Regions from separate parts of the Bradyrhizobium sp. Bra78 genome, predicted to be linked through region 1. Evidence: predicted binding sites of a transcription regulator. Region 1 holds the regulator's gene; each other region holds the start of a gene.

Region 1 (7,181 bases):
ATCCATCCGGCCCTTCAGCTCGGGCGGCACGTCCTGGAGGATCTCGATGTCGGGCGCGATGCCCTGGGCCTGGATCGAGCGGCCCGACGGCGTGTAGTAGCGCGCCGTGGTCAGCGCCAGCGCGCCATTGCCGGCGCCGAGCGGAATGATGGTCTGCACCGAGCCCTTGCCGAACGAGCGCGTACCGATGATGGTCGCACGCTTGTGGTCATGCAGCGCACCGGCCACGATCTCGGAAGCCGAGGCCGAACCCCCGTTGACGAGGACGACGAGCGGCTTGCCCTTGGTGAGGTCGCCCCCATGCGCGGTGAAGCGCTGGGTCTCTTCCGGATTGCGGCCGCGGGTCGAGACGACCTCGCCGCGCTGCAGGAACGCGCTCGACACCGACACGGCCTGGTCCAGCAGGCCGCCCGGATTGTTGCGCAGGTCCATCACATAGCCGACGAGCTTCTCCGGCGGGACCTCCTTCGAGATCGACGCGATTGCCTTCTTCAGGCCGTCGGTCGTCTGCTCGTTGAACGAGGTGACGCGGATATAGCCGATGTCGCCGTTCTCGACGTGGAAGCGCACCGGGCGCACATGGATGATCTCGCGCTTGATCGCGACGTCGAGCGGGGCGTCGGCGCCCTTGCGCACGATCGTGAGCTTGGTCTGGGTGTCGACCGGCCCCTTCATCTTGTTGACGGCCTGCTCGAGCGTCATGCCCTGCACGGCATCACCATCGATCTTGCTGATGAGGTCGCCCGACATGATGCCGGCCTTCGACGCCGGCGTGTCGTCGATCGGCGAGACGACCTTGACCAGGCCCTCCTCCATCGTGACCTCGATGCCGAGCCCGCCGAACTCGCCGGAGGTGGTCTCCTGCATCTCGGTCCAGGCCTTGTCGTTCATGTAGCGCGAATGCGGATCGAGCGAGGTCACCATGCCGGTGATCGCGCCTTCGATCAGCTTGGCATTGTCGGGCTTTTCGACATAGCTCGCCTTCACCCGCTCGAACACCTCGCCGAACAAATTGAGCTTGGAATAGGCGTCATCCGCACTCGCTGCCGCCCGTGCTGCCCATACGCCGCCGTGCGGACTGGCTACCAGAAGGGTCAGACACGCTCCCGTGAGCGCGCCCAGAGGGAACAGCAGGGTTTTCCGCATGGATAGGCTGGCCTTTTTCTCGCGCTTCGGTTGGGCTGGGAGCCGCCATGCAAATGGCGATCCAGCCTGTTTCTCACAATACCATTCTGGTTTCTTCAAGGCCGGGATGCCACGCCGGCGGTTACACCGAAAAAATCCCGTCGTTCGAACCTAACCTTTTGGCAACGTTGCAGAACCCGTTCGGGCGCGGCGGGAATCGGCGGACCGGCCACGCCGCGCAGTCATACCCAATTTAGGATGGTTTTGCAGAGCCGGACGGGTTAGGCGATCAGACAAGGCTTCAAATTCTCGGGAGGATAACAATGAACGAAGCACCCAGCATCCGGCCGGAAAGGAACGTCGAACTCGGCGCCAGCAACGAGCCGTTCCAGAATCTGCACGAATTCATCCGCAAAGCGCGTGCCAATCTCAACCAGAATGCCTGGGATTATATCGTCGGCGCCGCCGAGACCGAGACCACGATGCGCCGCAACCGCATGGCGCTGGACGAGATCGCCTTCCGCCCGCGCGTGCTTCGCGACGTTCGCAAGGTCGACGGCACGGTCGAGCATTTCGGCCGCAGGATGCGCCTGCCCCTGGTGCTCGCGCCCGTCGGCGCGCTGGAGATCTTCGATCCGGATGGCGCGGCGAGCGTTGCACGCGCCTGCGGCACGTTCGGTGCGGCGCACATGCTGAGCTCGGTGTCCGAGCCCGGGCTCGAGAAGACTGCCGAAGCCGCCCCCGACGCGCTGCGAATCTATCAGCTCTATGTCCGCGGCGACGATGCCTTCGTCGCCGATGTCGTCAGCCGGACCGAGAAGAACGGCTATGCCGCCTTCTGCCTGACGGTCGACACCGCCCATTACAGCCGTCGCGAACGTGACATCGCCAAGCGTTACGTTCGGGAGAGCCGCCTGCGCGCCACCGGCGGCGACTACCAGAAGGGTCTGGAGTGGCGGACCGTGAAGATGATCAAGGACAAGTTCAATATCCCGCTGATCCTGAAGGGCATCGCCACCGCCGAGGACGCGCAGATCGCGATCGATCACGGCGTCGAGTGGATCTACGTCTCCAACCATGGCGGCCGCCAGCTCGATCACGGCCGCGGCGCCATGCATTTGCTGCCCGAGATCGTCGACGCGGTGAAGGGCCGCGCCAAGATCATGGTCGATGGCGGCTTCGGCCGCGGCACCGACATCGTCAAGGCCATCGCCGCGGGCGCCGACCTCGTCGGCATCGGCCGGCTGCAATGCTGGGCGCTGGCGGCGGCCGGCGAAGCCGGCGTGGCGCGGATGCTGGAGTTGCTCGAGGACGAAGTGCTGCGCTGTCTCGGCCTGCTGGGTGCCACCTCGTTCGCCGGGGTCGACAAATCCTGCCTGCACCAGGCGGCCGCAACCAACGCGCCGAGCGTGTTCAGCGCGTTTCCGCTGTTCGATCACGAGCCATATCGATACTGAGTGAAAGGATGCAGGTGACACCGCTCTCTCCCGGCAGCGCGGATGCGCTTCTGTTCGATCTCGGCCGCGTGGTGCTCGATATCGATTTCTCCAGGGCGATCGCCTGCTGGGCGGGCCATGCCGGCTGCAAGCCCGACGCCATCGTCGCGCGCTATGTGCGGGATAGCGAAGCCTATCGGCTGCACGAGATGGGGAAGATCAGCGACGAGGATTATTTCGCCTCATTGCGCTCTTCGCTCGGGATCGGCATCTCGGATGCGCAGTTCCTGGAGGGCTGGAACGCGATCTTCGCCGGCGAGATGCCCGACATCGCCGAGCTGCTGCCGCGGGCGGCGAAGCGGATGCCGCTCTACGCCTTCTCCAACACCAACCGTCCCCATGTGGACTATTTCTCGAAGGAATATGCCGACGTGCTAGGCCATTTCCACGAGCTGTATTTGTCGTCCAGCATCGGTCTGCGCAAACCGGATGCCGAGGCCTTCGACCACGTCGTCTCCGCGATCGGCGTACCCGCCGGGCGCATCGTGTTCTTTGATGACCTCGCCGAGAATGTCGAGGGGGCGCGAGCCCGCGGCTTGACGGCGGTCCATGTGACCTCCCCCCGCGACGTTGGAAATGCCCTCACGGCGCTGGGAATCTGACCGTTTCGGGACCTATTTCGCCTAACGGCGAGGAACCAAAAGACTTTGTGCATTTTTGTACAGAGTTCCGGGAACGAATGCCCGTCTCGGGACTCATTAGTCCGTTGGGAATTCTACATCGGATTGATCGACGTGTTGGGCAAAACCTACCTCACGAAGCAGGCCTCCCTGCTGATGAAATTCGCCAGAACCACCTCGGATTCTGACCTCTCCGCAAAATTGATCAGCAAGGCCGCCGACCTGAAATCTCAGGCCGATCCGCTGCCCGACAAGGATCAAGGTCCAAAAGCTCCCGACGTCACACTGGACGGCAGTCCGGATGGACAGGCGAGGAGCTGACCGATGCTGGCCGTGGCGCTCGCCATGATCGTCCTTGCCATGGCCACGCTTCTGCCGATCTGTCTCGTTCTCGGGACCATGCCGCGACGGGCCTGATCTCGCCCTCAAGTGCAGTGTGAGCAGCGAGCTGAGTTACGCCCGCTCAGCTGTTTTGCCTCTGCGCCCGCGCTCGGCTAGAAGACTGGCGGAACATTCGCCCGAACGCGCCGAGCAGGAGTTTTCGCCGTGGCCCTGATGCCGGTTTCTGACGCGCTTGCCGCGGTGCTGGCGGGTGCGGATCCGCTGCCGGAGGAGACGGTTTCCCTCGACAACGCCTACCATCGCGTGCTCACGCGCGACGTCGTCGCGCGGCGCACGCAGCCGCCGCAGGCAATGTCGGCGATGGACGGATACGCGGTGCGCGCGGCCGATGCCGCAACGATCGGTTCGACCCTCGCCGTGATCGGCGAGGTCGCCGCGGGCCGGCCGTTCGCAGGATCGGTCGGCGCCGGCGAGGCCGTGCGGATCTTCACCGGCGGCGTCGTTCCCGATGGCGCGGATGCCGTGGTGATCCAGGAGGACACCGTCGCTGACGGCAAGCGCATCACGATCAAGGAAGCCGCGATCTCCGGCCGGCACATCCGCCCCGCGGGCGTCGATTTCCGCGAGGGCGACGTGCTCCTGCGCAAGGGCAGCCAGCTCACCGAGCGCGACCTCGCGCTCGCCGCCGGGATGAATCACCCCCACCTCGCCGTCAGCCGCCGTCCGAAGATCGCAATCCTCGCCACCGGCGACGAGCTGGTGATGCCGGGCACCACGCCCGGTCACGGCCAGATCGTCTATTCCAACGGCTATGCCCTGCATGCGCTGGCTCGCAGCGAGGGGGCCGAAACCGTCGACCTCGGTATTGCCGCCGACGCGCTGGAGGCCACCACCGCCGGCATCCGCCGCGCGCGCGCGAGCGGCGCAGACGTCCTCATCACTACCGGCGGCGCATCGGTCGGCGACCACGATCTGGTCCAGCAGGCGCTGAGGGACGAAGCCGTCGCGATGGCCTTCTGGAAGATCGCGATGCGGCCAGGCAAGCCGATGATGCATGGACGGCTCGGCGCGATGGCTGTGATCGGCCTGCCCGGCAATCCCGTGTCGTCCTATGTGTGCGCCTTCCTGTTCATGGTGCCGCTGATTCGCGCGTTGTCGGGCCGGGCCGCAATTCATCATCACCGCGAGCGCGCCGTGCTCGGCCGCGACGTCGGCGCCAACGACCAGCGCGAGGACTATCTGCGCGCACGTCTGGAGCAGCGCGACGACGGCACGCTCGTCGCCCTTCCCGTCAGCCATCAAGATTCTTCGTTGCTTGCGAATCTCGCTGCGGCACAGGCACTTCTCGTGCGCGCACCGTTCGCGCCGAAAGCCGAGACGGGCTCGCCTTGCGAAGTGTTGCGGCTCCCCGTCTGAGCGTCCCGCCAATGCGCGTTCCGCGAACTTTGCTCTGTTCACGGTAAATTAAGCAGTTGCGGAACATGTATCGAACATATAGTGTCCGTTCATGATTTGTTTCGAGCATGTCGCGGCATATTGCTGAATTCAGCGTCTCGGAATCGAACGACATCAACCGGGGGACTTAGGTCGAGATGTTAACGCGCAAACAATACGAGCTTCTGCGGTTCATCAGTGAACGTCTGAAGGAAAGCGGCGTGCCGCCTTCTTTCGACGAGATGAAGGATGCGCTCGACTTGCGCTCGAAGTCGGGCATCCACCGCCTGATCACGGCGCTCGAGGAGCGCGGGTTCATCCGTCGCCTCCCCAACCGCGCCCGCGCGATCGAAGTCATCAAGCTGCCCGAGCTCCAGGCGGCCGCCGGCAGCCGCCGCGGCTTCACGCCGAGCGTCATCGAGGGCAACCTCGGCAAGGTCCGCGCGAGCTCAAGCCTGTCTGCCGACGAGGGCGAACGCCCCGTTGCCGTGCCGGTAATGGGCCGCATCGCGGCCGGCACGCCGATCGAGGCGTTGCAAACCCGCAGCCATACCATCAGCGTACCGCCTGACATGCTCGGCTCGGGCGAGCATTACGCGCTCGAAGTGCGCGGCGATTCCATGGTCGAGGCCGGCATCCTCGACGGCGACATGGCGCTGATCCAGCGCAACGAGAGTGCCGATACCGGCGACATCGTGGTGGCGCTGATCGACGACGAGGAAGCGACGCTCAAGCGCTTCCGCCGTCGCGGCGCCTCGATCGCGCTCGAGCCCGCCAACGCGGCCTATGAGGTGCGCATCCTGCCGCCCAACAGGGTGAAGATTCAGGGCAAGCTGATCGGCCTGTACCGGAAATACTGATACCGGAAAGTATCCGGCGCATCCGCGCTCGCATGAGCAACGATCGCCATCGACGATTGGAGCGGACGATTGTCCGCTCCCGCTGGGTAGTCTTTCTGGTTTCGCGCAGATTATCCGGCCCCTCCTCCGGCGCTTCATCCTCGGCACGCCGCATGAAGCAGCACCGCTTCGCGGCCTCAGCAGCTCGAGGAAACAGCCATGCGCCAGATCGTCTTGAGCACAGTCGCGGCGGCGCTGATCGCAGTATCAGCGTCGCAAGCCGCCGCACAACCGCCTCGCCCTGTCTGCAAAGGTGGCGGTTAGCGAACGAGCCCGCGCCGGCCGCAATGCAATCGCCTGCCGTCGCAACCGAGCTGGCATTATTCGGGATGGTCGGCCCCCTCAGGGCGCTGACACGCGCCTGCAGAATGCACGGGAAGAGGCTTTGTTCCTATTGGATTCGGGAAAGTTAATGTGATCGTGGCCTGCGGATCCCAGCCGCAGATTTGCCTACAACCAAGCAGACCGTTGCGTGCTTGAACTCTGATAGAGGCCTGCGCCTCGATAAGAGACGCGGGTCGCTGTCTTCGCAAGAGGAGCACCCGATGTGTGACTACAGCCTGCATGCCGTCGCGTCGCGCCCCGCCGAAGTCGGCGAGACGATCGTCACGACAACCTTCCGCGGCACCTCCACGCGCGGCTTTGCGTCCGCAGCCGATCCGACAGTTGCCGTCTGCCTGCTGCCGGGAACGGAGCTCGCCTTTGCCGACAACGTCCGCTACGACAATCGCTGGATCTGGACGCGCACCATCAATTCCCGCGTCGGGAAGTTCGGCAAGATCGATCCGCACATTCCCGATCGCCATCATGACGCGATCGAATTCCCCGACGGTAAATACGTGCTGGTAACGCAGCTCGTTGAAGGCCAGCACGCAACCGTGCTGCAACTGCCGGTGACGCAGCAGCCGGCCGGCGAACGCGAGCACAAGCCGCAGATCACTGCCGACAGACAGCCGACGATTACCCGGCTGCCGATCGGCTGAACACAGCCGCTTCCGGCCGCAAGGTCGGAGGCCAGGATCGAATTGCCATCGCCGGCCGTGGCCGGCGAGACGGTATGGCTTGCGCCCCGCGAAATCCGATCGGATCGACCAAGCCGTTGCGCTTTTCCCGCCGCACGAAGTTTGAGCCGCCCTGCCTGAATTTTGAACGTCCGCCACACAGCCAAATGACCGATGCTGTCAAGGCTTGAGACGGCGGACATGCTCGATGAAAACCTTCATTCGCGTCGTTGAACTCTGGGTGCCGGACCGGACGCGCATGCG
Region 2 (7,181 bases), on a different contig from region 1:
CAGCGCCTCGTTGTGAGCGGCGAGCGAGCGCATCCGCTTGTTGACGAAGCGCAGCCGCATGCTGAGCGTGGCAAGGCCGAGGCAGGCGAGCGCGAACAGGAAGCTCGCGCCGATCGCAAAGGTGTTGGGATCATAGCCGGAATTCTCGGACCGGCTGCCGGAGACGAAACCATAGGCGCCGCCGAACGTCGCCGAGAAGATCATGAAGGAGCGAATCGCGAAGGCTATGCGGGGATGCTGCCGCCTGAAGCGGCGCATGCGCACCTTGATCCGGAACGTCCGACCCATCGCCACCGACCCCGACTCTTTTGCGAAATTCCGCCACCGCCGCCTGCGACGATGTCGCCTCGACCTTGCGAACAGTTTGAGGCTTCGCCGCTGCCTCCAAACAGGGTTGACGAGGTGTTAATGCGTCAGAGCGAGGCGGCCTGCAGCGGGAGAGGGCGGTGGCCGCCGCGAGCACCGACGATCAGGGCCGCGGCCTCGCGCTGCGAGAACGTCTTCGAGCGCACATAGATGCGGTAATCCGCCGGTCCCTCGGTGGAGAGATAGATCACCTGGCCGCCGTCGACGGGCTGCGCGGCAATCGAGATGAGGCGGGTCGAAGGATTGGCCTGGCAGGACTCCGATTCCGAACCGGGCCCGTCGTCGACGACGGCGAAGTCCGCCGCGTCCGCATCGTCGGTGATCTGGACCCGCACCGTGGCCCGCGCGGGGTCTTCGGTGAAGGCGACATGCATGCCGGCGGTCCAGAACAGCGACGTCAGCTCGACCGAAGTTTCGCCCAGGGCGATGCAGGGATGCGAGACCGATCCGGTCTCACTGCGTGCGAACACTACGGCCGCCAACAGGGGAATGACCGAGGCCAGGACCTTGAAACGCAACATGACACGCTACTCGCCGGGCCCTGTACGGGAACTGATGGGCCTTATGGTTTGCAGAGCGTAAAGGAAACTCGTTACCGCCGGGTTGACGCGCGCGGCCTTCAGGCCATCTGGCGCACATCCTCCGCGAGTGCGCGGTAGGACAGCGCCTCGGCCAGATGCAGCCGGCCGATCTTCTCGCTGCCGTCGAGGTCGGCGAGCGTGCGCGCCACCCGCAGCACGCGGTGATAGCCGCGCGCCGACAGCCGCATGGTCTCGGCGGCATCGCGCAGCAGCTTCTGGCCCTGTGCGTCCGGCTTGGCGATCTGTTCCAGCACGGAGGCCGGTGCTTCCGCATTGGTGCGAACACGCGGCAGGCCCGCATCCGCATAACGCGCGATCTGGATGTCGCGCGCCGCCGCGACGCGCGCGGCGACTTCGGCCGAGCCTTCGGCCGGCGGCGGCAGGATCAGATCGGCTGCGGTGACGGCGGGAACCTCGATGCGCAGGTCGATGCGATCCATCAGCGGCCCCGAGATGCGCGCCTGGTAATCGCCGGTGCAGCGGTCGATGCGGCCGCGCTTGCAGGCATAGCCGGGCTCGAACGCATTGCCGCAGCGACAGGGATTCATCGCGGCGACGAGCATGAAGCGGGCAGGGTAGGTGACGCGGTGATTGGCGCGCGACACCGAGACCTCGCCGTTCTCCAGCGGCTGGCGCAGCGAATCCAGCACGCGCGGGTCGAACTCGGGCAGCTCGTCGAGGAACAGCACGCCCTGATGCGCGAGCGAGATCTCGCCGGGCCTTGCGCGCATGCCGCCGCCGGTGAGCGCGGCCATGCTGGCGGAATGATGCGGCGAGCGGAACGGACGCCGTGCCGTCAGCGCGCCGCCTTCGATCTCGCCGGCAACGGAGGCGATCATCGAGACCTCGAGCAGCTCGCCCGGCGACAGCGGCGGCAGGATCGAGGGCAGCCGCGCCGCCAGCATCGATTTGCCGGCGCCGGGCGCGCCGATCATCAGCAGATGATGTCCGCCGGCGGCCGCGATCTCCAATGCGCGCTTGGCGCTCTCCTGGCCCTTGATGTCGCGCAGGTCGAGCGGCGAGGCCGCGGCTTCGTGCACCTTCGGAACAGGCCGCGACAGCACTTGCGTGCCCTTGAAATGGTTGGCGATCTGGATGAGTGAGCTTGCAGCGACGATCTGGATGTCCGGGCTCGCCCACGCCGCTTCCGAGCCGCAGCATGCCGGGCAGATCAGCCCCTCCTCGCGCACATTGGCGCCGATCGCGGCGGGAAGAACGCCGGCCACCGGCGCGATCGATCCGTCGAGGCCGAGCTCGCCCAGAACGGTGAAGCCGGTCAGCGCGTCCGGCGGGATCGCGCCAATTGCCGCCATCAGCCCGAGCGCGATCGGCAGGTCGTAATGGCTGCCTTCCTTGGGCAGATCGGCCGGCGCCAGATTGACGGTGATCCGCCGGGCCGGCAGCGCCAGCCCCGAGGCGATCAGCGCCGAGCGGACGCGCTCGCGGGCCTCGGACACCGCCTTGTCCGGCAGGCCGACGATGGCGAAGGCCGGCAAGCCCGGTGCGACCTGCACCTGCACGTCGACCGCACGGGCCTCGATCCCCTCAAAAGCGACGGTGGAAACCCGCTGAACCATGCCCGAACCAGCCTGCCCTCTTGCACAATCGAGGGTAGCAGAGCGCGGGAGTGTCCGCAAGAACAATACGGGAACAGGTTTGGAGGCCCTAAAGCCCTAACCCATCGTAAACGCGGTGGAGACACTACGTCTCGAATGCGAACGACCCCACTCAGCACATCCCAACGAATGTCCGCTACTCCTTGGGGTGCGGGATGGGCCGTGGTCTAACGGGTGAACAATTCAAATGCTTGCAAATCGCCGGAGAAGCGAACGACGAGTGTGTACGCGGCTTGCCAAGATCCATTTTGGCGCGGGCTCGCTGCCGCGGGACTGCACGATCACGGATATTTCGGATGGTGGCGTGAAAGTGGTGGCCGAGTTTCTGGAAGTGCCGCCGCAATTCACCATCATCTTCGCGCCGGACTATTCCCGCCAGTGCCGCCTGCGCTGGCGCATCGGCTGCGAATTCGGTGCCGAATTCACCGACTAGGCTCGTAAAGGCCGCGGCCTTAACCGGACTTTAGCGTTAATCGGTAAGCATCTCTGATCAGTCGCCGAGTGATCAGAGTATGTCCAAGCGTTTGTCCGTTGCCTGTCCTACGGCGAGATATCTGTTTTCCGCGCTTCTGATCCTTGCCCTCGGCGGTTGCCAGACCACTGGCATCGAGGACATCACCGGCGCGCTCGGCGGCAAGTCGGAAACCGCCGACAGGGCCGACGCCAGGCCGGACATGAAGCCGGACATGGACGCATTGCGCGAGCGCTATCGCGCGAGGCCCGGCGACCCCAACACCGCGCTCGAATACGGCAAGGCCCTGCGCGCAACCGGACAGCGTGCGCAGGCGGTCGCGGTGCTGGAGCAGGCCGTGCTCGCCCATTCCAGCAACAAGGCGCTGCTCGCCGGCTATGGCCGCGCGCTCGCCGACAGCGGCAATTTCCAGCAGGCGTTCGATGTGCTGAGCCGCGCGCATACGCCCGAGGATCCCGACTGGCGCATCCTGTCGGCGCAAGGCGCTGCGCTCGATCAGCTCGGCCGCAACGACGAGGCGCAGCAATATTATGCGACCGCCTTGAAGATCGTGCCCGACGAGCCGCAGGTCCTGTCCAATCTCGGACTGTCCTACATGCTCCAGAACAATCTGCCACGGGCCGAGGAAACCATGCGCCGCGCGCATGAGCGCAATCCCGCCGATTCCCGCGTGCGCGCCAATTTCGCGCTCGTGCTGGGACTGGAAGGAAAGCAGGCCGAGGCCGAGGCCATCGTAAAGGCCGACCTGCCGCCGGATCAGGCCGCGGCAAAAGTCGCGGCGCTGCGGCAGCTGGTAGCGAAGAAGCAGCAGCGGGCGGACAAGTAGCCCGCCGCGCAGCGCACGTCAGGACGCCTTGCGATGCGGGGCGGATGCGCGCCCCGACCTGGCCTTCAGCCTCTTGAGGAGCGGCCCGAGCAGCGAGCGCTTCGGCTTCTTCACCTCGCCGCGTCCGGCGAGGCGGTTGGCCATGTTCTGGAACAGCAGCGTGGTGCGGTGGCTCTTGGAGACCTCCGCGATCATCTGGCCGTTGTTGGCCGCGGCCGAGAACAGTTTCGAATCGAACGGGATCACCGCGATCGGCTGGCTCTCCATGGTCTTGGCGAATGCCTTGACCTCGATCTCCGCCCGCTTGGGCATGCCGACCTGGTTGATGCAGTACAGCGGCGGCCGGTCGTTCGGCCGCGCCGCCTTCAGCACGCTCAGCATGTTCTTGGTGTTGCGCAAATTGGCGAGGTCCGGCTCGGCCACGATCACGATGTCGTCCGCGTTGACCAGCGCGCGCCGGGTCCAGCCCGACCACTGATGGGGAACGTCGAGCACGATGCAGGGCGTGGTCATGCGCAGCGTGTCGAACACCGCGTCGAAGGCCTCGGCGCCGAAGTCGTAGACGCGGTCAAGGGTGGCGGGCGCAGCAAGGAGGCTGAGCCGCTCGGTGCATTTGGCGAGCAGGCGCTCCATCAGCGCCGTGTCCGGCCGGTCCTGCGACAGCACCGCGTTGGCGATGCCCTGCACCGGATCCTGGTTGTAGTCGAGGCTCGCGGTGCCGAAGGCGAGGTCGAGATCGATCACGACGGAATCGAGCGCGAGGTCGCGGGCGATGGTCCAGGCCACATTGTGCGCGACGGTGGACGCACCGACGCCGCCCTTGGCGCCGACCACCGCGATGACGCGGCCGGTGATGATGGTTTCGGACGCCGAGAACAGGCTGCAGATCGAGCGGACCACGTCGAGCGTCTCGACCGGGCCCACCACATAGTCGTTGACGCCGCGGCGGACCAGCTCGCGATAGGGCGCGGTGTCGTTGGGATTGCCGATCACGACCACGCGGGTGCCGGGATCGCAGACGCCGGCGAGATCGTCGAGTCCCTCGAGGATGTCGCGCGTGCCGTCGGATTCGATCACGATGACATTCGGCGTCGGCATCGTTTCATAGACTTCGATCGCCGCGGCGAGACCACCGTCCTTGGCGGTGAGATGCGCCTTGGCGAGACGGCGATCCTGCCCGGCCGCAGTCACGGCGGCGAGCGTCTGCTCGGTCTCGCAAAACGCCTGTACGGAGATGCGAGGAACCGGCGCAATGTGTTCCTCGGGGTGCTGCGGATCGTCCGCCTCTTCGTCGTGGACGCTTGTCATCTGCCTGTGTCGCTGAGTTTGGCCTTGTCAGCCTCGGGGTTGGGAGTCGCGATCGGCGTGCCCTTGCGATAGCGTTCAAAGGCGATGTCGCGACGTGCGGTATAGGCCGGAGTCTCGGTCCGCGGCTGCTCGAGGTCGGCGGGGTTGTCGATCATCGCCGCGAGATTGCGCTGGCTGGCGCAGCCCAGATTGAAATACGGCCGGTTCTCGTTGTAGCCGGGGTCGAGGATGGAGGGGCCGACGTCTTCGGGCCATAGCCCGCAGGGGCCTGCGACCGCGGCGATGCGGGAATAGCTCAGGCGAATGGTGGGCAGCAGTCCGGGATCCTCGGGCCGATAGGGGTGCTGGACGATGGCGCGCGAGGGCACGCCGCCGGATGCGAGCACGGAACGGATTTCGTGATAGGTCGCAGCCGCCGCGCGCGAATTCGCGGTGTCGACCGGCACGTCGACCACGACCGAGCCGGTGCCTTCGCGCACCCAGTCCCGGGCAATGCCGGCGACGTCCGAGTGCTGCGCGGCCGAGAGGCCGCCGCGAGCCTTGCCGACGAAGATCACGATCGACTTCTTGGCTTCCTGCACCGCGATCGGGTGGCGCTGGCGATAGTCGGTCGGCACCGTCTGGGTGACGATCTCGCCGGTGGTGTTGCAGGCGCCGAGCACGACGGAGAGCCCCGTCAGTGCCAGCGCGATGCTCAGATTGCGACGTCGATCGGCCATGGTCTTCGTCATCGCCTCATCCCCCTCTTGCCCCGTCTCTTGCCCCGCATTTTGCCCCATTCCCCGAAGCCGTCCGCTCGTCTCAGTCGATGATGAAGCCGAAATCACCGGGCGTGCCGGCGATGGGATCGACGCGGCGCGCGATGCCATAGAGGCGGTTCATGCGGCCGAGCAGCGCCGTCTGTGCATCCGAGGCCGGCGCGAAGCCGTCGTCGGGCCGGGACAATTCCTTCTGCGCGACCGCGCGCACCACGTAGGGCGTCACGATCACCATCAACTCGGTCTCGTTGTTGACGAAGTCCTGGCTCCGGAACAGCGCGCCGAGGATCGGCACCTGATCGACGCCGGGCAGGCCGTTGATCGCCTGCTTGGTCTGCTGCTGGATCAGGCCGGCCATCGCCATCGAGCCGCCCGAGGGAATCTCGAGCGTGGTCTCGGCGCGGCGGGTCTGGATCGAAGGGATGGTGATCGAGCTGGTCGAGCTGGCCGACACCGCCTGTGTCACGGAGATAGCGTTCTGATTCGACAGCTCCGAGACTTCGGTCATCACGCGCAGGCTGATGCGTCCCTCGCTCAACACGACCGGCGTGAAGCTCAGGGAGATGCCGAACTTTTTGTAGGTGATCTGGGTGGTACAGACGTGGGTGACCGGATCGCAGGAATAGCCCGCAGGGATCGGGAATTCGCCGCCGGCGATGAAGGTGGCGGACTCGCCGGAGATCGCCGTCAGGCTCGGCTCGGCCAGCGTTCGCATCACGCCGGCGCTCTCCATCGCGCGCATCGTGGCGCTGACCGTGGCAACGCCCTTGGCGAGGCCGGCGACGCCCAGCCCGTTGCTGCTGACGAGCGGGCCGCCGGAGACCGAGAACGGGTTGGAATTGTTGAAATTGACGACCGCGGTGCCGGCATTGAGGCTGGCGCTGAGATCGACGCCCAGCTGCTTGACGATGTCGCGACGCACCTCGCCGACGACGACCTTGAGCATCACCTGGTCGCGGCCGCGCACGACGATGTTGTTGACCACTTTCTCGGAGCCGCCGACGAGCTTTGCGGCGACGTCGCCCGCCTGCTGCGCCTCGACCGGGCTCGACACCGAGCCGGTCAGCATCACGCTGTCGCCCACGCCTTCAATCTGCACGCCCGGCAACGACTGGCGCAGCGCGGCTCGCATGCCGTTGAGGTCGCGCTTCACCGCGATGTCGTAGGCGGCGACCTGCTGGCCGTCGGCGGCGAAGAACACGACGTTGGTCTGGCCAACCTGGCCGCCGATGATGTAGGCGCGCTGAGCCGAAC
Region 3 (7,181 bases), on a different contig from region 1:
ATGTCAGCGCCGTCGAGGGACGCATCAATGCGCTGGCGCGCGTGCATACGATCCTGTCGCTGTCGAGCTGGCAGGGCGCCGAACTCTCGAAGCTGATCGACGAGGAGCTTGCGCCCTATTCCCTCGGCGGACAGATCAAATTGGCAGGTCCCGAAGTTCAGTTGCTGCCGGCGACCGCGCAGACGCTGGCGCTGGCGCTGCATGAGCTTTTCACCAATTCGGCGAAGTATGGCGCGCTCTCGACGCGGTCGGGACGCCTCGGGATCGGCTGGCAGGTCGAGGACGAGCTGCTCACGCTGACCTGGGAGGAATCCGGCGGCCCGCTGGTCGGGATTCCGAAATCCCGCGGCTTCGGTACGCGGAGCCTGCTTGCGAGCGTCGAGTCCCAGCTCGGCGGGCAGGCGCAATTCGATTGGCGCGCCGAAGGCCTGTTGTGCCGCCTGGAGGTGCCGTTGACACGCAAGACTGCCGCGACAACCGCACCCGGCAAATTCGAAGCCGCAGGCTCCGCCGAATTGCAGCGCGCATCCGGTTAGCCGGACGCCGCACTCGTCATGCGCTGCGCCGTCCGCCGGTCGCGCGCGACGCGCCCTTCGAGCCAGGCTTCTGTCCGGGCGAGATCGCGCAGCGCATGTGCATAGCGGCGAGCCGCGCTGCGCTCGGCTCCGCGCGGCAGCTTGCGTGCCTTGCGAAGGATGTCCGCAGCGGCGTTTCGATAGGCCAGCGAGCGGTAAAGAAAGACTACCTTGCCCATATCGGATGTTCCCGTGTTGTGGCGTTCATCCTCGCAGGCCCGGCATGAACGTCGGATGAAGCGGGCAATGACAATTCCTCCATCCGGTCCTCCATCCGGATGGAACCAGCGGATATCGTCTGCGTTCGTATGCCAGATCGGGATGCAGTTCCCATGCGCGCGAAAAAGTCGTCGGACCTGATCTCTCCCACCGGGCTCATCAAGCTGATGACACATGCGCTGATGGGGGCAGCGCTCGGCCTTGTTTTCGGCCTCGCGCTCATTCTCTCCAATCCGGCCGTCGCCAACCTGCTGAGTCATGGCGGAACCCAGGCCGTCGTAGTGTTCGCCCTCACCCTGGTGACGACGTTCGCGATCGGCGCGACGCTCACCGGCGCCGTATTCATCCTCGTAGAGGACAAGCAATCTTGAAGCACGCGTGAGGGGCGAAATTCTCTTTGTCCGGAACTCCCGCGCCGAATGGCGGTTGGCTGCCTGCGTCAATTTAACTCAGGGAGTTCCCGCGCATGAAGTCGACCAAGCTCGCCCTCGCAATGATGTTGGCAACCGGCCTCGCCGCGGCGCCGTTCGCAGTGCAGGCCAAATCGCACAAGGCGAAACATGGATCCTCGATGTCATCGTCGTCGCAGACCACGGGCGCCAACACGAAATCCAGCGGTGCTGCCAATCCCTCGAGCCAAGGCAATGTCGGCCCGGGCACCAATCAGGCCGGCAGTGTGAACACGCCGAGCAGCTCGAAATAAGTGGATTCGCAACCGAGAAGGCCCCGCCACGGCGGGGCTTTCTTGTCACCGTGAAGCACGGCGTTCCTGTCGGCATCCGACATCGATGATCGCCACGCGAATCGAGCGCGCGCACGCTTTTGCTGCGTCGGATGTCAGGGAGCGTCCGAAGAACATGCCTTGACGAGGTGTTCGAGCCTGGCCCGCTTGCGCGCGATCAACAATTGGGCCGCAGCATCGTCGAGCGCCTCGCGCCGCAACTGCCGGATCGCGGAGCCCAGTTCGAGAATTTCGGCGCGTAATTTCAGAATCCGGTAGGCGTCCGGGTCTTCCTCCACCGCGCGCTCCCAAAATTCTCAGCGGCGCGCGATCACGCGCAGGGGGTTGCCTGATGTCTTCGCGGAACGAACGCGTACCCTGTCGCGGACATTCGGCAGGACATCGCCGCCACCTGCAGCCTTCCATTCGCCAATCAGCAGGTTGATTTTCCGGCGCAGATCCATCTGCGCCGAGGCCTTCTCTGCGCAGTCGCGATCGCGGTCGACCAGCTCGCGCACGGACGCCTCGACATCGGCCATCTCTAGCCTCAAGGCGCTAATTTTGCGTCGAATTTCATTAATTCTGTTGTCCATGGCTTGTTAGAACAAAATAAGAACATATAGTCAAGCCACGATTTCAGGACGGAGACGCGACATGCAGGTTCAGGGTAAATACGACGCCAGGGCTTTCCTCGCCGAGCAGATGACCAGGGCGCAGGGCCTCAGGCTGAAACGGCTGAGCGAGGAGGCGTATCAACCCGCGCAATATGCGCGGGGTCTGTCCTTCGGCGAGGCGGCACGGCGCATCCAGGTGCTGGAAGCCGAGATCGAATTGGCGAATTCCTTCTAGGCTGCATCGCGCATCCGGAACGCTGCCTGCCCGGTTTCGGAACCATGCCATTCCCGGATGGTTCTCCTCGGCCAAAGGGAGAACAATGCATGGCGCGCAAGGCAAAGAAACGCCGCTACTCACGTAGCTCCGGCAGCGATGTCGAAAGCGAGATGCGACGCTACAAGAAGGGCACCGCAAAGAGCGGGCCCGGCGGTCGTGGCGGACGCGTGAAGAACCGCAAGCAGGCGATCGCGATCGGACTGTCGAAGGCGCGCAAGAAAGGCAAGAAGGCCCCGAAGAAGGCCTCGAAGCAGAAGACTGCCAGGAAAACTGCCAAGAAGACATCCAATAAGACTTCGAAGAATACTTCGAAGCCGAAGCGCAAATCCTCCAAACGGTCGCGCTGACTCTGTCAGATCATGCTGCCAGGCATGAAGCAGCGGATCGCAATGCCGAACGCGGTTTTCACCGGCCACACCATTGTGCGGCCGGCCCGGTTCGGCTCGGTGATCACGGCTTCGTCCGGTACCTCCACCCACTCGCCGTCGAGCCGCACGCGATAGTGCCCGTTGTGCGATTCCCAGTCGGGATCGGCGACGGCAAATCCATCCGCGTCCGAGCAGCACGGACCGAGATGGCTGCGCAGGCTGTCGAACCACGGCTTGAGGGGTGAGTCCGCGTAGCGGCCGTCGTCACGCCCGAGCGCGTTTCCGCCCCACAGCACGAACGGCGCCACGAGCAGCGCACTCCTCAGCGAGACCTTCAATCGATCCATGTCGGCACCGATCAAATGCGAACCACCGGCCGGCTCCACGAGGCGGCGGGAGGTTCCACGCTTTGCAACCGCTCGGCGGCTTCGTTGCCGCCGAGTCCTTGCACCATCTCGAAACTGTGGTGTGCGAACACGGCTTTTTCGGACGAACCGGGTCATCATCGCTGCCGTTAACGAGAATGTTATCTGCGGGCGCCCGGTCATCCTGAAGGCGAACGAGAGAAAGGCGGCCCGAGGGCCGCCTTTTTGATTTGCGCCGATCGAAATTCGACTTACGCGAGCGGCACCGCGACGAACCGGGTCGCCTCCGCGCTCCTCACCTGCAGCAGCACGCTGCGCTTGCCGGATGATTTCGCCTGCGCCAGCTCCGAGCGGACATCACCGATATTGGCGACGGCCTTGCCGCCGACATTGAGGATGACGTCGCCGGTCTGGATGCCGCGCTGCGCGGCCGGCCCTTCCGGATCGACTTCGGTGACGACCACGCCTTTCTGACCGGCGCCCTGCACGTCGCCGGCCGGAGCCAGACTGAGCCCGAGGCGCGGCGTGCCGGCGCCTGGCTGCGTCTTGCCGTCATCGGCCTTGCCGCTTCCCTGGGCCTGCCGATCGTTCGGCAACTCGCCGAGCGCGAGCGTCACCGTCTTGCTTCCGCCGTTGTGGAGGACATCGAGCTTCACGGACGTGCCCGGCACCAGGCCGGCGATGGTGCGGGCGAGATCGCGGGAGTCCTTGATCGCGGTACCGTTCACCGCGGTGATGACATCGCCGGCCTCGATGCCCGCCTTCGCCGCCGGGCTGCCGTCCTGCGGGTTGTCGACGATCGCGCCGCGCGCCTCCTTGAGGCCGAGGCTGTCGGCGATATCCGACGTCACCGGTTGCACCTGCACCCCGAGCCAGCCGCGGGTAACCGCGCCCTTGTCCTTCAGCTGTGCGATCACGAGCTTTGCGGTCGAGGCCGGAATGTCGAAGCCGATGCCGACCGAGCCGCCGGAGGGCGAGAAGATCGCGGTGTTCACGCCGATCACATTACCGTTCATGTCAAAGGCCGGGCCGCCGGAATTGCCCTTGTTGATCGGCGCATCGATCTGGATGAAATCGTCATAAGGCCCGTTGCCGATATCGCGGCCGCTGGCCGAAACGATGCCGGCCGTCACGGTGCCGCCGAGGCCGAAGGGATTGCCTACCGCCACCACCCAGTCACCGATGCGCGGCTTCTGGTCGGAGAATTTGACGAACGGAAAATCCTTATTGCCATCGACCTTGATCAGAGCGAGATCGGTCTTCGGATCGGTACCGACCACCTTCGCGGTGTAGATCGTGCCGTCGTCCATGGTCACCTGTACGGACTCGGCGTGATCGACGACGTGGTTGTTGGTCACGGCATAGCCGTCGGCCGAGATGAAGAAGCCGGAGCCTTCGCCCGTGATCACCTGGTGGCGCTGGCGCGGCATGCCGTTCATGCCGCCCGGACCGCGGAAGCCGAATTGCCGCGAGAACTGGTCGAACGGCGAGTCCTCGTCCGAATCCATCCGGTTCTGTTGCAGCATCGCGCTCTTGTCGTTGTCCTGGTCGATTCTGACCCGCACCGAGATGACGGCCGGTTTGACCTTGCTGACGAGATCGCCGAAGCCCGGAGGTGTCGCGGCGGCCTCCGCGGCCTGAGCGGGTGCGATGAAGGAGCTCACGCTGAACGGCGAAGAGCCGGGAGCGGTCGCCAGCACGGCCACGCCAAGCGCGGCGACGGTGCCGAGCAGCGCAAGCCCGCGCGGCCTCAGGATCTTGCGAAACGTGGGGGTTTCGGAATTGACGCGATCGTTCATGTCGAAATGTCCATGTAGGGTGAGTCGCCTTGTACCCAACATGGCGGTGACCACCTTACAGCGTCCCGTCCACGCGATTAAATCTTGGCAAAGTTGATGCGGCCAGCGCCGCGGCCCAAATCGCGGTTGCACGTTTGATGCAGCTCAACACGGCCCCCCTGCGCAGTGAAAGACTGCGGCCAACGGATGATGTCCATAGGAGGCGCGCCATGTACAAAGACATTCTCGTTCACGTCCCGACCGAACGTCCTATGCGCCCCGTGATCGACGGATCGATTTCGCTGGCCGCGCACCTCAACGCCCACATCGACGCGGTCGCCGTCGGTTATGTCGCAACCAGCGCGGCCTACGTGATGGAAGGCGGCGCCGCAGTGGCAGCCGTGTTCGAGATGGAACGTGAGCGCGCGGTGGAGCGGGCCGAGGCGGCGCTGACAGTGTTCAAGAGCGAAGCGGCGAACGCCGGTCTTTCCTTTACATGCCACCCGCTCGGCGCGATCCCGGCGGATGCAGCCGGCTCGCTCGGCGGGATGGCGCGGCTACACGATCTCAGCATCGTGCTGCAGCCCGATCCAGCGCAAGGCTCGTTCGACAACGACATACCGAGCGAGATCCTGTTCCAGGCGGGCGGCCCTGTGCTCTTCCTGCCGTATAACTTCCGTGGAGCATTCAGGGCGAACCGGATCGGCATCTGCTGGGACGGCAGCCGCCTCGCCGCCCGCGCGATGCGCGATGCCGCCCCGTTCCTGGCCCGCGCCGAGGAGATCGTGATCATCACGATCAACGAGGCAGACGCCGTTTCCGACGACGTCTCGGCGCGCAATCTGACAAGACATCTCGGCCGGCGCGGATTGTCGACCCGCACGGTCGGCCTGTCGGCGACCCGCTCCGAGATTCAGCCGACCATCCTGTCGCTGGCGGCCGACGAGAGCCTCGATCTCCTGGTGATGGGCGGCTACGGCCATTCACGATTGCACGAGCGCGTTCTCGGCGGCGTCACCCGCGCCATGCTGGAAGCCATGACGGTGCCGACGCTGATGTCGCATTAGCGAAGCCGCCCGGATGCTCTCACGCCGCGACGGGCTCCTCCCACGCGGCGGCGGCGACGGCGTCATCCTCGCCTTTCGCATTGCACGCGTCGAAATGCGCCTTGAGCTCGACTTCGGCGAGATGCTCGAAATGCTCGGCTTGGCCCAGCAACTCCCAAGTCTGGAGCGGCCGGTAGGCCGCCTGCTGGCGGCAGAGTGACGCTAGCGCCCGGTAGCGACGTACGTTCTCCATGAGACCCTCCCTCGCATTCACAGGGCTTATTGCCCTTATTTGCGTCAGGGCGATGGCAGTTGTGCAAAACATTTGCTGCGTGCACAGCGCGACTGATCGCAGTTAACTTTTGAGAAATGCGCGCACATATTTTAGTTCCAAACGCGCAAGTTTGCACGTGGAACCCGCCGGTTTGGAAAACTTGGGGTCTAGGCGTAAAGGCGCTGCTCCACGGCCACGCCAATCAGATCGAGATACCGCTCGATCAGGTCGGGCCGGCCGACGAGATAGCCTTGCATCTCCTCGCAGGCCTCGCGCGCCAGGAAGGCGCGCTGCGCCTCGGTTTCCACCCCCTCGGCGACGACCGGGATATTCAAGGCGTGCGCGAGGCTCAGGACCGCGCGGACGATCTCGGCTGATTGCGGCGTCGTCTCGAGATTGGAGATGAAGCTGCGATCGATCTTGATCTTGTCGAACGGAAACGACTGCAGATAGGACAGCGAGGAATAGCCGGTGCCGAAATCGTCCATCGCAATGCGGATGCCGAGCGCCTTCAGCCGCCGCAGCAGATTGAGCGCGCGGGTGAAGTCGCCGATCAGCACGCCCTCGGTGATCTCGACCTCGAGTCGGGTCGGCGCAAGTCCGGTCTCCAGCAGGATCCGGTGGATCGCGCGTTCGAGGTCGCCGGCCAGGAACTGGACCGGCGACAGATTGACCGCCACCTGCAACGGCCGCGGCCAGGACGCCGCCTCGCGGCACGCTTCGCCAAGGACCCACTCGCCGATCTGGATAATCAGCCCGTTCTCCTCGGCGAGCGGAATGAACTCGTCGGGCGGCACGAAGCCCCGCGTCGGATGGTTCCAGCGCAGCAGCGCCTCGAAGCCGATGACTTCGCCATCAATCCGCGCCTGCGGCTGGAAGTAGACCAGGAATTGGTTCAGCTCCAGCGCCTGCCTCAGATCGTGTTGCAGCAGCCTGCGGTCGCG

What was found. Region 1 encodes LexA, which represses DNA repair genes until DNA is damaged. Its sites were predicted from a motif close to TGTTCNNNNTGTGTTCNG; they were not measured.
Region 2: a site for LexA is predicted at 2,583-2,600, ahead of OC450_RS20895 (YifB family Mg chelatase-like AAA ATPase). Genes of this name have one in related genera too.
Region 3: a site for LexA is predicted at 2,116-2,133, ahead of OC450_RS06060 (DUF3072 domain-containing protein). Genes of this name have one in related genera too.

The regions. Positions count from the first base shown of each region.
Region 1 covers NZ_JALJRE010000010.1:248,714-255,894, reverse strand. The annotation lists gene OC450_RS22970 (S41 family peptidase) at 1-1,146, opposite strand, end outside; gene OC450_RS22965 (alpha-hydroxy acid oxidase) at 1,449-2,582, shown strand; gene OC450_RS22960 (HAD-IA family hydrolase) at 2,591-3,223, shown strand; gene OC450_RS22955 (hypothetical protein) at 3,356-3,562, shown strand; gene glp (gephyrin-like molybdotransferase Glp) at 3,788-4,999, shown strand; gene lexA (transcriptional repressor LexA) at 5,176-5,877, shown strand; gene OC450_RS22940 (hypothetical protein) at 6,462-6,899, shown strand; gene OC450_RS22935 (GAF domain-containing protein) at 7,126-7,181, shown strand, end outside.
Region 2 covers NZ_JALJRE010000009.1:131,715-138,895, forward strand. The annotation lists gene OC450_RS20885 (PAS domain-containing hybrid sensor histidine kinase/response regulator) at 1-288, opposite strand, end outside; gene OC450_RS20890 (hypothetical protein) at 414-887, opposite strand; gene OC450_RS20895 (YifB family Mg chelatase-like AAA ATPase) at 986-2,524, opposite strand; gene OC450_RS20900 (PilZ domain-containing protein) at 2,751-2,996, shown strand; gene OC450_RS20905 (tetratricopeptide repeat protein) at 3,076-3,861, shown strand; gene OC450_RS20910 (CpaE family protein) at 3,880-5,169, opposite strand; gene OC450_RS20915 (CpaD family pilus assembly protein) at 5,166-5,900, opposite strand; gene OC450_RS20920 (type II and III secretion system protein family protein) at 5,971-7,181, opposite strand, start outside.
Region 3 covers NZ_JALJRE010000002.1:446,595-453,775, reverse strand. The annotation lists gene OC450_RS06090 (HWE histidine kinase domain-containing protein) at 1-536, shown strand, start outside; gene OC450_RS06085 (hypothetical protein) at 533-754, opposite strand; gene OC450_RS06080 (hypothetical protein) at 908-1,165, shown strand; gene OC450_RS06075 (hypothetical protein) at 1,261-1,497, shown strand; gene OC450_RS06070 (hypothetical protein) at 1,632-1,814, opposite strand; gene OC450_RS06065 (hypothetical protein) at 1,833-2,054, opposite strand; gene OC450_RS06060 (DUF3072 domain-containing protein) at 2,170-2,364, shown strand; gene OC450_RS06055 (DUF6496 domain-containing protein) at 2,454-2,753, shown strand; gene OC450_RS06050 (hypothetical protein) at 2,759-3,121, opposite strand; gene OC450_RS06045 (Do family serine endopeptidase) at 3,391-4,938, opposite strand; gene OC450_RS06040 (universal stress protein) at 5,148-5,984, shown strand; gene OC450_RS06035 (hypothetical protein) at 6,004-6,216, opposite strand; gene OC450_RS06030 (putative bifunctional diguanylate cyclase/phosphodiesterase) at 6,405-7,181, opposite strand, start outside.